DNA from 3 places in the Staphylococcus ureilyticus genome. Region 1 is predicted to be linked to each of the others. Evidence: riboswitches for the same ligand, from Rfam matches in the RefSeq annotation. Region 1 holds a riboswitch; each other region holds the start of a gene.
The links. A riboswitch is a leader RNA that binds a small molecule or an ion and turns the genes downstream of it on or off. The one in region 1 is predicted to bind S-adenosylmethionine.
Positions count from the first base shown of each region.

Region 2: another riboswitch for S-adenosylmethionine. It lies ahead of MUA21_RS03015 (methionine ABC transporter ATP-binding protein); the one in region 1 lies ahead of metX (homoserine O-acetyltransferase MetX).
Region 3: another riboswitch for S-adenosylmethionine. It lies ahead of metK (methionine adenosyltransferase); the one in region 1 lies ahead of metX (homoserine O-acetyltransferase MetX).

Region 1 is NZ_CP094825.1:13,829-18,290, reverse strand. It holds gene MUA21_RS00075 (DHH family phosphoesterase) at 1-32, opposite strand, end outside; gene MUA21_RS00070 (DUF2232 domain-containing protein) at 47-973, opposite strand; gene metX (homoserine O-acetyltransferase MetX) at 1,253-2,221, opposite strand; SAM riboswitch class I at 2,283-2,383, opposite strand; gene MUA21_RS00060 (AzlD domain-containing protein) at 2,511-2,840, opposite strand; gene MUA21_RS00055 (AzlC family ABC transporter permease) at 2,837-3,532, opposite strand; gene serS (serine--tRNA ligase) at 3,983-4,462, opposite strand, start outside.
Region 2 is NZ_CP094825.1:612,328-616,789, forward strand. It holds gene MUA21_RS02995 (arsenate reductase family protein) at 1-166, shown strand, start outside; gene gcvH (glycine cleavage system protein GcvH) at 346-726, shown strand; gene MUA21_RS03005 (toprim domain-containing protein) at 975-1,367, shown strand; gene MUA21_RS03010 (thioredoxin family protein) at 1,364-1,663, shown strand; SAM riboswitch class I at 1,717-1,822, shown strand; gene MUA21_RS03015 (methionine ABC transporter ATP-binding protein) at 1,904-2,929, shown strand; gene MUA21_RS03020 (methionine ABC transporter permease) at 2,922-3,617, shown strand; gene MUA21_RS03025 (MetQ/NlpA family ABC transporter substrate-binding protein) at 3,636-4,451, shown strand.
Region 3 is NZ_CP094825.1:1,569,164-1,573,625, reverse strand. It holds gene pckA (phosphoenolpyruvate carboxykinase (ATP)) at 1-1,301, opposite strand, end outside; SAM riboswitch class I at 1,458-1,570, shown strand; gene metK (methionine adenosyltransferase) at 1,682-2,878, shown strand; gene MUA21_RS07665 (nuclease-related domain-containing protein) at 2,975-3,883, shown strand; gene MUA21_RS07660 (aldo/keto reductase) at 4,334-4,462, shown strand, end outside.

The sequences.
Region 1 (4,462 bases):
ATCAACGCTTTTTTAGTGGATTGACGGTTCATTTTTCCACCTCAAATCATTTTTTAATGATACGTTTTAAATTGATACATAAATCTACAAATCCCAGGAGACTCACAATATGTGTTAATGGCATTAAAATTGTCCCTATTACCATTAATATCACTGTAAGTGCTGGCGGCATTGATTTCGCTTTTCCGAAAAAGTGAATCACACTTAACCCCTGAATGTACATACATAATGATAACACAATTTCAAAGTTTAAGACGATCGTTTGAAACGCACTTGGTTGCGTTGAAAACATAACACAAATTAATACAATAATATACATCCATAAGACAGAACGCTTCATTTGCCAAGCATATAATGGTTTGAATATGGGTGTAGCGATTTTGAATTTACGCAAGATTGGAAAAGTGATAATTAAATTGATTAATATAAGTAGAAATACGCCAATGATTATATAACTTGGTAGTTGTACTGCTGATTGGCGGAAAGCCTCTTCAAACATTTGTTTATAATCTGCGTTGACTGAAGCGCTGGAAATTATGTGATACATCTGTTCTTTAATCGGTTTGATTAATGAAGCAGCACTCGATATTTTTTTTGATGCTTGTAACACCATAAATGCAATTAATGCAATAATACTAATAAAAGTCGTTGTTATATATAGTATACGTTCTTTTGATGTTCGTTCTTTTAATAATTGACCCACTACAAAACTTACTACGAACAAGAGGATCATGATACTTAACACGAATATATTACCTAATAACGTAGTTAGCACAACTGTAATGACTGCCGTTAAGCCAAAAGATTCTACAGATTTATGCCATAAAATAATACCTGGAATTGTTGCAAATAAACTCAACACGAGTCCAAGTATCGGTAATATATGTAAAGCTAAAGCAACTATAATTAACGTAATTACACTAAGTATAGTGGCTTTAGTATGTATTTTAGAAAACAAATTCGCCACTCCTATACAATTTTTGTCTATGTTTATTATTTTAACCTCTTTAAAACTTTTATACAATTATTGACAATTCTTTTTGTCAGAAGTTCAATATCGGGGCCAATATCTGAAAACGAACGCCTTTTTAAATTGCATTTCCGTCGTTGATTCCAACTTCAAATTTCATATTTTGCTCGCTATAAAAAAAAGAAGACATCATAGTAAAACAGTTATTTCAACTTTCATAAAGTATAAAATAACTATCCTAGACGTCTTATCATACAAAATGAACTAAAATAAATCATATCGTTATTTTCTTTTGAACTTAGAAACTTTTAAAAAATGATATAAATTAGGTGCCCAATCATTAAAGTTCAATAAGAAACCATCATGTCCTACATTATCTGGCACAAAGCAATGCTTGTGATATTTAAATCGCGCACCTGTGGCATATACTAAATCGTCTGGATATAACAAATCATCCGTAAAGCCCATAGTCATAACCTTAGTATCCAGACGTCCAAACACTTCATCTACATCAGTACGATCTCTATCTATATCGTGGCTATCTAAGACGTCTAGCAGGCTTAAATAACTCAATGGGTCAAAATGCTTTTTAAACTTGTTCCCCTGATGTTTCTGGTAGTTTACAACTTGATCAGGTGTAAATCGTCTATCATAACTTTTGGAGGAGCGATACGTTAAGAAACCAAGCTGCCTTGCTATGCTCATACCTTCACCATGATCTAATCGAATCGCCTGTCTCGCAATTTCATTAAATGCACGACTATATGAGGAAGTCTTATCAGTCGCAGCTAAAATCACTGCTTTATCTACTTCAAATTTATGATTATACAATAATTCCAGCGCTTGCATACCTCCTAAAGACCCACCGATTAAAATACTAATTCGATCAAACCCTAATGTTTGAATACCTAATTCGATTGCATTGACAATATCACGCAATGTTAAATGCTTAGGAAAATCAGCATCTGTTAATGGCGAACTGGAACCATACGGACTACCGATCACGTTAAATGTTAAAAATTGATAATCATGTATAGGCATGTATCCCCCATCTATAATCTCTCTCCACCAACCAGGATTGTCATCCGTACCATAGGTCAAATGATTACCAGTCAGTGCATGGCATACAAGCACAAGTGGCTGTCCTTCATATCCTACATGTTCATAACGTAATTTTAAATTTAAAATCGTTTCACCTGATTCAGTTGTAAATGGTCCCAATTCTAATGTATCAACCGTATAATTTGTCATCATTTACCTCCTACTTAGTAAAAAAACTTCTCACCTATTTATAATAAGTAAGAAGTTACAATACTTATTATTCGAGCGAATCGTTGGTATTAGCACCGTGCTTATTAAAGTCGGTTGCTGAAGCTTCATTGGGCCAAGTCCCTCTGCTTCTCGAAATAAGATTTAATTTTAATTGTAAAAAGCTGTGCATAAATCAAATATCCATTTTAACAAGTATTTCATTAAAATTATCAAAATATTCTAATTATTACTATTTTAACGGATAATGGGAGTCACTTCAATAATATCTTTAAAATATCCATCTTAAAATTGCCATTATTAAAATTCCACTGACAATCGTAATCGTTAAACTCCTTGTAATGATAGCAATGATTATGGTTGGAAGCATCGTTACTAAAAACGGCAAATTAACACTATAAAGCATTGAGCCTTCATGTTGTTCTAGTACGCCGTCTACAATCAATGCAGTAAATAATGTAATGGGAATGAAAGAGAGCCACTTTACGACTGTCTCAGATAGTTTGATTTTTGTAATTAATATAAACGGTATAATACGTGTCAACCACGTTACCACACCGCATAAAACAATAATTAATAACATATGTAATGTCGTTGTCATTTATCGATCACCACCCCTAATCCCGCAGTAATTGTCGACGCTATGATGATTGCTACGTATGAAGGCATAAAGAAACTTAAAATAAGCATTAACAAAATTACACAAACAATTAATACTAAATATGTTTTAACTTGTGACTGCTTAATAGCATCGAATTGTGAAACAGCTAGGAATATAAACATTGCAGTAATAGCAAAATCTAACCCAAATGCATCGGGATTCGTTATGTATTTACCAAAAATAGCACCAACAACACTAGCAAATGTCCAAAATAAATATGCAGTGATATTTAATCCATGTAGCCAACGATCATTGATTTTTTCACCTTTTAGATGTGGTGTAATAGCGACACCAAATGTTTCATCTGTAATCAGAGAAGATATGGCTATACGATTCCAAAACCCATATCCTTTATAACTTGGTGCTAAGGTCATACTTAATAAAAACATCCTAGAATTCACAATAAATGTCGTTAAGGCAATTGCAGAAATTGGAGTTCCAGCAATGACTAATGCACAAATAATGAATTGTGCTGCGCCTGCATAAATAAGTAAACATAATAAAATAATTTCAATTAAATTGAAACCCGAAGCCACTGCAACAATACCAAAGGAAAGACCAACACCAGCATAACCTAACAAAGTCGGTACACATTCTTTTACACCTTGCTTAAAAGTTAGATGTGTTGTCATCATGCCACCTCCCAAACATTTTATAAAAATAATAGAACTAGTTTAATACAAAGCAAAAGACATATCCAACATCTTTAGACTTATGTATGTATGACCTAAGACTTACCGATGTCTAAAAATCCCGTTAAACCAGCATTTTAGATTTCGGAATATTGTGTTATTATTTTAGACTCACCCCTTATCATTTGAATAAAATAAGTCATTTTACAAATTTAAAAAACTGAAAACTGGGATATTTAACACCTCCCCTACCCTTTCTTTTCTTTAAAAATATTAAGCCATTTAATAAATCAAAAGCCTTATAATTCATTATTCATATAAAATGAGAGGTTGAGACATTCATTTATCTCAACCTCTACTTGCACTTCAGTATTAACTTGTAACCACTATTTTGAAAGTTTAATATTTAAACTTTCTCAAATATCGCTGATGAATTCATTTAAACGATTTCTATTTTTCTTTAACTGGGTGTATCACTGTTTTACCACCCATATATGGTACTAACGCATCTGGAATAGTGACTGAACCATCTTCATTTTGATAGTTTTCTACGATTGCAGCAAATGTACGACCTACTGCTAAACCACTTCCATTCAATGTGTGCACTAATTCTGGTTTTGCTGTTTTCTCACGTTTAAAACGAATATTAGAACGACGTGCTTGGAAATCAGTAATATTTGAACAAGAGCTGATTTCTTTGTACTCATTATAGCTTGGTAACCATACTTCTAAGTCATACGTTTTGCTTGAGCCAAAGCCTATGTCACCTGTACATAAAATAACTCTACGATACGGTAAGCCTAACTCTTCTAAAATTGCTTCTGCATGTTCTGTCATTTCCTCTAACGCTTGCCAAGAATCTTCTGGTTTTTCAAAACGTACCATCTCTACTTTATCGAATTGATGTAACCGGATTAATCCTCTTGTATC
Region 2 (4,462 bases), 600 kb from region 1:
ATATCGTGAACTAGGCCTTAAAGATAAATTGAAAGACCTTTCTGACGAAGAAAAACTAGATTTATTATCCTCAAATGGTATGTTAGTAAAACGACCACTCGCAGTATTAGGGGATAAAGTAACGGTAGGTTTTAAAGAGGAACAATACAAGGAAACTTGGTTGTAAACACACATGCTTTTGCAATTCATTTTTAACAACTTTTGAAAAAAATGTTATATACTTCAGAAAAGTTTTGTGCGATGAATTGTAAAACATGAGAAGTATTGTAAAATCAATTAAATAGTTGATTGTAAGCCTTTCATATGGCATCATGAATATGTAAAAACATTTAGGAGGGGATTCTCGTGGCAGTACCAAGCGAATTAAAATATTCTAAAGAACATGAATGGGTAAAAATTGAAGGAAATACAGTAACAATTGGTATCACTGAGTATGCGCAAAGTGAATTAGGTGATATCGTATTCGTTGAATTGCCTGAAACTGATGACGATATTGATGAAGGTGAATCTTTTGGCAGTGTTGAATCAGTGAAAACAGTTTCAGAACTTTATGCACCTGTTTCAGGAAAAGTTGTAGAAACAAATGATGAACTAGAAGATAGTCCAGAATTCGTTAATGAATCACCATACGAAAAAGCATGGATGGTTAAAGTTGAGTTAAGCGATGAAAGTCAATTAGACGAGTTAATGTCAGCTGACCAATATTCTGAAATGATCGGTGAATAATATGAAATCAAACTCCACGATACGATATATCATGGAGTTTTTATTTTTCTATAACAAAAGATTAAATTTCACTTGAATATATTAATTGATTTTGAAGTATCAAAAACATTAAAAAGTTCAATGGTGACAAATGAATGGTTCAATTATAAGATTTTAATAAGAAACTATAATAAATGTTTATGTTGATAATGTATGGTGTAGAACTAAATATAAAATTGAATTTACTATCACATTTAGAGGTGACTGTCATGGCGATATTAAACCAAGTTATAATTGTCGAAGGTAAAACAGACAAGAAACGGGTGAAGCAGGTGATTGACCAACCGATTGAAATCATTTGTACAAACGGTACTATGGGAATTGATAAGTTAGATGAGATGATAGAATCGTTATACGACAAGCAAGTTTATGTGCTTGCGGATGCAGATGATGAAGGTGAAAAGATACGTAAATGGTTCAAAAAATATTTAAGTGAAAGTAAACATATTCGCATAGAGAAACAATATGGTGAAGTAGCGAGATGCCCTAAAGCCTATTTGTCAAAAGTGTTAGCAAAACATGGTTTTATAGTGAAAGATGAAGAAAAAGTAGCAAAAGCCAAATTAGATTATATTGCTGAAAGGGTCAGTTTATTAACATGAATGTAAAGAATGAAACGCGTGTTAATGTTTTCGAACACGTAGATAAAGAGAAATATCTAATTTTTGGTTATACGCCAACTTGTGGCACATGTAAAGTGTCAGAACGCATGTTAGATATTGCGAATGAAATTTTAAAATTACCAATTACTAAAATAGATTTAAATTTTCATCCTGATTTTAGTCAACAACATGAGATACAATCGGTACCGATACTTATGCTTATGTCTAAAGGTGAAGAACAAAAAAGAATTTATGCATTTCAATCAGTGCCTTATTTGTTAGAAAATTTAAAATAATTATTGACGAATCTTTAGTACAATGGTAGGATTATGGATAATTAAATAATGTACTCTTATCACGAGAGGTGGAGGGATGTGCCCTATGAAGCCCGGCAACCGTCTGTAATAGAAATGGTGCCAATTCACATAAAGTAGATAAACTTTAGAAGATGAGAGAAGCGACATTGCTTTCTCTATTCTTCAGTGAAAAGAGAAAGCATTTTTTAATTGAATGAGCAATACAAGGAGGAAACGACAATGATTGAATTAAATCAAATCGTTAAGAGATACAAGACGAAAAAACACGATGTGTTAGCAGTAGATCATGTTGATTTAAGTATTCAATCAGGCTCGATTTTTGGTGTGGTTGGTTTTTCAGGTGCAGGTAAAAGTACTTTGATAAGACTTTTAAATAATCTTGAACAACCAACTTCAGGAGATGTCATCATTGATGGAGATACGATTGGGAAATTATCAAAATCAGAATTGAGAAAAAAACGTCAAAAAGTGAGCATGATTTTTCAACATTTTAATCTATTGTGGTCACGTAATGTTTTAAATAATATTACTTTTCCATTAGAAATTGCTGGTGTATCACGCAATGAAGCCAAAAAAAGAGCGATTGAACTGGTGGAATTGGTAGGACTAAAGGGTAGAGAAAACGCTTATCCATCAGAGTTATCGGGTGGACAAAAGCAACGTGTAGGTATTGCCCGTGCGTTAGCAAATGAACCTAATGTTTTACTTTGCGATGAAGCTACAAGTGCGTTAGATCCGCAAACAACGGATGAAATACTAGAATTATTGTTAAAAATTAAAGAAGAAAGAAATTTAACAATAGTTATTATCACACATGAAATGCAGGTCATAAGACGTATTTGTGATGAAGTGGCAGTAATGGAAAATGGTCGCGTCATTGAACAAGGACAAGTGTCAAATGTTTTCGAAAATCCACAGCATGAAGTAACAAAACGCTTTGTGAAAGAGGACTTAAATGATGAGTTTGATGAGTCTATTTCTGAATTAATCGAATTAGATGAAACTGCTTATATCGTACGATTGAATTTTACAGGAAATAATACAACTGAACCATTGGTATCATACATAACAAAGACACATAATATAGATGTTAATATTCTTGAAGCAAATATTAAGCATACTAAGGATGGTGCTCTAGGATTTTTAGTATTACATTTATTAGATGTGAATTCTGAAAAATTCGAAAAGTTCAAAAATGATTTAGCAGCACAACATGTTTCTGTGGAGGTGTTAAAGCATGGGTAGTTCATTCGGCGAGATTCTACAGGAAATGCTAACAATGCCTAATGTAAGTTGGGATGAAGTTTGGTTAGCTACATATGAAACAATTTATATGACATTGATTTCTACAATATTTGCTTTTATTTTTGGTTTGATACTTGGTGTGCTTTTATTCTTATCTGCTAAAAGCCAATCACCAGTAGCTAGAGTGTTTTACAGTGTCGTATCGTTTATTGTGAATTTATTCAGAGCAATACCATTCATTATTTTAATTTTACTACTTATACCATTTACGAGTTTAGTACTTGGAACAATTAGTGGTCCAACAGGTGCTTTACCTGCACTAATTATCAGTGCAGCACCATTCTACGCCAGATTAGTGGAAATTGCTTTTAAAGAAATAGACAAGGGTGTTATAGAAGCGGCTTGGTCAATGGGAGCTACAACATGGACAGTAGTTAAGAAAGTGTTGTTACCTGAAGCTATGCCAGCATTAATATCTGGAATAACTGTAACAGCAATAGCATTAGTAGGATCTACTGCAGTAGCTGGTGTGATTGGAGCTGGAGGTCTGGGTAACTTAGCATACCTAACTGGCTTCACACGAAACCAAAACGATGTCATATTCGTTTCTACAATTTTAATCTTAATTATTGTTTTTATCATCCAATTTATTGGAGATCAAGTTACTAATAAAATAGATAAACGTTAAGTTAAAGGGGACAATTATATGAAAAAATTATTTAGTTTAGCTTCAATCATCGCTTTAGCATTAGTATTAGCTGCTTGTGGTAATGGCGGCGGAGGTAAAGATAAGACAATTACAGTTGGCGCTTCTCCGGCACCACATGCTGAAATATTAGAAAAAGCAAAACCAATTCTAAAAGATAAAGGTTATGACTTAAAAATTAAAACGATTAACGATTATACAACACCTAACAAATTATTAGATAAAGGTGAGTTAGATGCAAACTTCTTTCAACATACGCCTTATCTAAATACTGAAAAGAAAGACAAAAACTATAAAATTGAGTCAGCAGGAAATGTACATTTAGAACCTATGGCTGTTTACTCAAAGAAATATAAAAGTTTAAAAGAATTACCAAAAGGTGCTACTGTTTATGTTTCAAACAACCCTGCAGAAGAAGGACGTTTCTTAAAATTCTTCTCTGACGCTGGATTAATTAAAATTAAAAAAGGTGTTAAAACTGAAGATGCTAAATTTGATGACATCGTAGAAAATAAAAAAGATATCAAATTTAATAATAAACAATCGGCAGAATACTTACCTAAGATTTATCAAAAAGAAGATGCTGACGCAGTAATCATCAATTCAAACTTCGCAATTGATCAAAAATTAAGTCCTAAAAATGATTCAATTGTTTTAGAAAAAGCAAAAGATAATCCATATGCTAACTTGATTGGTGTAAAAGAAGGCCATAAAGACGACAAAAAAATTAAAGCGTTGATGGATGTATTACAGTCTAAAGAAATTAAAGATTACATCAATAAAAAATATGACGGAGCCGTAGTACCAGCAAAATAATGTTATATTAT
Region 3 (4,462 bases), 1.1 Mb from region 1:
TTACCACCAGTCCAACCGGTATTCACTAAATAAACATCCACATCATGTTTATCAATTAAGTCGCCTAGTAAATCTGCATAAACTTTAGCATGTAAAGGTAAGAAAGGTGAGCCGAAACATGTTGAGAAAGATGGCTCTGGTTCAGTAATACCTCTTTCTGTTCCTGCAAGTTTAGCTGTGAATCCACTTAAAAAGTGATACATCGCTTGATCTTTGCTAAGTTTTGAGATAGGAGGTAAAACGCCAAAAGCATCAGCAGTAAGGAAAATAATCGTATTTGGATGTGCTGCTTTGGAAGGTGTAACGATATTTTCTATATGGTTGATTGGATAAGCGGCTCTTGTATTTTCAGTGTAATAGTTGTCATCAAAGTCGACATCGCCTTCTTCATCTACAACAACATTTTCTAAAATTGTACCGTATTTAATTGCTTCATATATTTGAGGTTCTTTTTTGTAAGAAAGGTTGATTGCTTTTGCGTAACATCCACCTTCGATATTAAAGATACCATTTTCATTCCAACCGTGTTCATCATCACCGATTAATTTTCGAGTTGAATCTGCTGAAAGTGTTGTTTTTCCTGTACCAGAAAGTCCAAAAAATAGAGCTACATCACCTTTTTCACCAACGTTTGCGGAGCAGTGCATACTCATTATATTATCTTTAGGCAGTAAGTAGTTCATTACGGAGAAAATACCTTTTTTCATCTCACCAGCGTATTCAGTACCGCCGATTAAAATGACCTTATGTTTAAATGAAGTAATAATAAATGTTTCTGAATTTGTACCATCTATATTTGGATCAGCTTTAAAATAGGGTGCTGATACAATCGTAAAGTCAGATTTAATTTCTTCTGCTTCTTCTTTTGTTTCAGGACGAATAAACATATTTTGTGCGAAGAGATTATGCCAAGCCAATTCGTTGACAACCGTTAGTTTGAGTTGTGAATCTTTATCGCTACCTGCATAGCCTTTAAATACATATAATTCATCTTTTTCATTTAAATAATTTAATACTTTATCATATAATTTTAAAAATGTGTCTTCTTCAATAGGTTGATTGATATTTCCCCAATCAATATCATCTCTGTATGATGGTTCATTAACAATAAACTTATCTTTCGGTGAACGACCAGTGTATTTACCCGTTTTAGCGTTAATTGCACCTAGTTCGGTTAGTTCTCCTTCATTATTATTAAGAATTTTCTTATACAACTGTGTTGTAGATTGTTGAAATAATGAAGACTTCTTGTCCAAAATGTTTTGAACTTTTTTTGTGTAAGTGTATGTATCTACCGCCATACTATATCCCTCCAACGCTATTAAATTAATGTAAGCCTTTACAATTACAGAGTATAACACATATGATTGATTAGTCCACACCATTTTTAAAGTAATTTAAATAAATATCAAATTGACATTAGTACTTAGTTTCGGTACTATAGTGATTAACGGATTCTCTTATCCTGAGTGGCGGAGGGACATGGACCCAATGAAGCCCAGCAACCTCTTCTTACAACGAAGAAAGGTGCCAAACCGTTTGCGGACAAATAGCGTCTGAACGATAAGAGCGAATGGACGTATAAGGGCCTTCTCTCTATTCATATAGTGAAGAAGGCTTTTTTTAATGAGCTCAATAAAAGAGAATTTTCGTAATCAAAGACAAAGGAGCAAGTTAATTTATGACTTATAATAGAAGATTATTTACTTCAGAATCGGTTACAGAAGGGCACCCAGATAAAATCGCTGACCAAGTGTCTGATGCAATTTTAGACGAAATATTGAAAGATGATCCTCATGCGCGGGTTGCTTGTGAAACTACCGTGACTACGGGTATGGCATTAATTTCAGGAGAAATTTCTACAGCTACATATGTAGATATCCCTAAAGTTGTAAGAGAAACAATTAAAAACATCGGGTATACACGTGCTAAATATGGTTACGATAGTCAAACGATGGCAATATTAACAGCTATTGACGAGCAATCGCCTGATATCGCACAAGGCGTCGATAATGCATTAGAATATCGTGATAATTTATCAGAAGAAGAAATTGAAGCAACTGGTGCAGGTGACCAAGGTTTAATGTTTGGTTATGCGACAAACGAAACGGATACTTATATGCCGTTACCAATATTTTTATCTCATCAATTAGCTAAACGATTATCAGATGTGCGAAAAGATAGTATTTTAAAATACTTGCGCCCAGATGGAAAAGTTCAAGTAACGGTGGAATATGATGAACTAGATAAACCACATCGTATAGATACAATTGTCGTTTCAGCTCAACATATGGAAGACATTACTTTAGAACAAATTCAAGCTGACATCAAAGAACATGTCATATACCCAACAGTACCGGAAGGATTAATTGACGATAATACAAGATTCTATATTAATCCAACTGGACGATTTGTAATTGGCGGGCCTCAGGGTGATGTTGGTTTAACAGGCCGTAAAATTATCGTAGATACATACGGTGGTTATGCACGTCATGGAGGAGGTTGCTTTAGCGGTAAAGATCCTACAAAAGTAGATCGTTCAGCTACTTATGCTGCGCGTTATGTAGCCAAAAATATTGTAGCAGCTGATTTAGCGGATAAATGTGAAGTTCAACTCGCATATGCCATTGGAGTGGCTGAACCAGTATCGATTGCAATAGATACTTTTGGAACAGGAAAAGTATGTGAAACAGAACTAGTAGAAGCAGTTAGAACTCACTTTGATTTAAGACCAGCAGGCATTATTAAAATGTTAGATTTAAAACATCCAATATATAAACAAACGGCAGCATATGGACACTTTGGAAGAACAGATATACTGTTACCTTGGGAAAAATTAGATAAAGTAAATTTATTAAAAGATAGCGTAGAAATATAAGCATGACGTAATTAATTTTTTTAAACTTTACTATCGAATGATGAACTCATATCTATTATAATTAAGTTACTGAACACATAAAGGAGCGTTGTTGTTATGAATTCATTTGGCCCGATGGAAATTGGACTAATCGTGGCAATTGTCGTAGCAGTTATTTGTTTGATCTTATTTTTAGTTGCTTTGAAAAGTAAGAAAAAAGCACAGCAGACCATTGAGGAGCAATACAAAACAAGAGAACAAAAACTTAGCGATGAACATGATGAAGAGTTAGAAAAAGAAAGAATTGAAAATAAAAAGCAAGTTACTAAACAAAAAGAGGACTATGAAGCTACAGTAAATGCAAAAGAGCAAGAAATAGATGCATTAAAACTTTTCTCTAAAAATAAAAGTGAGTATGTAACGGATATGAGATTAATTGGTATTCGTGAACGCTTAGTTAATGAAAAACGTATTCGTCCAGAAGATATGCATATCATGGCAAATATTTTCTTACCGAAAAATAACTTTAGTGATATACGCCGTATAAGTCATTTAGTACTCACACGTACTGGACTCTATCTCATAGATTCACAGTTGTTAAAAGGTCATGTATTTAATGGCATTAATGATAACCAATTCAAAGAACAACCGATGATGGAGCAAGTGTTTGAAACGTTAAACCTTGACAAACAAACGGCACAAACCTTAGTTATGGACCAAAATGATGACAAAGATTCTTTATCATTTGTAAATTATACGAATTATTTAAATGAAATTGAAAAACTAGCTGGTGAATTACAAACAGAATTAAACTTGAAATTCACACCGACATCAATTCTTTATTTTAATCCTAAAGATGAAGGTGCTGTGACAATTTCAAATTATGCACAAAGTACTAATTCTAAAGTGCTAGTTGGACCAGAACAACTTGATGAATACTTTAATAAGTTTGTTTTTCATGGTCGTATCCAGTACAATGTTGAAGATTTACAACGTGTGATGGATGAAATTGAAACATTTAACTAATTAAGTATCAAGAATATAAATCTTGTTATAATAGCTCATAAATGAATTTTTTCGAAAATTTATTTATGGGCTTTTTTACTTGTATTTTATAAGTGTGAACTTACTTTTCTACGAGCAAACTTTAATATAAATTATCTGGTTTGATTTGCCTATCAAAATATATGTATCTAAATTGCTATTTATTAATGTTATTCTAATTCTATATAATACCAATATATGTATATATCATTTAACAATGGGATTAAAATAACTTAAGAAATCTGTTTTTGGTTTAGGAAAAGAATCGAATTTTTTAGAAGGTTATGACTATAGCTATTTGTTAAAAGTCTATATCTAAGTATATAAGTAATTTATTTAGACAAATTATTTAAAATTTAGGCATTTTAATTTAATTGTTTGATAAATTTGATTATTATTATAGATAGTTTAATAGTAAAGGGGAGTTTAAATTTGGAATTTGTAACATTTTATAATGGTAATGAAATGCCAATCATAGGCTTAGGTACTTTCCGAGTTGAAAATAATGATCAATGTAAGGATGCAGTAAAACATGCAATTGAAAATGGGTATAGACATATT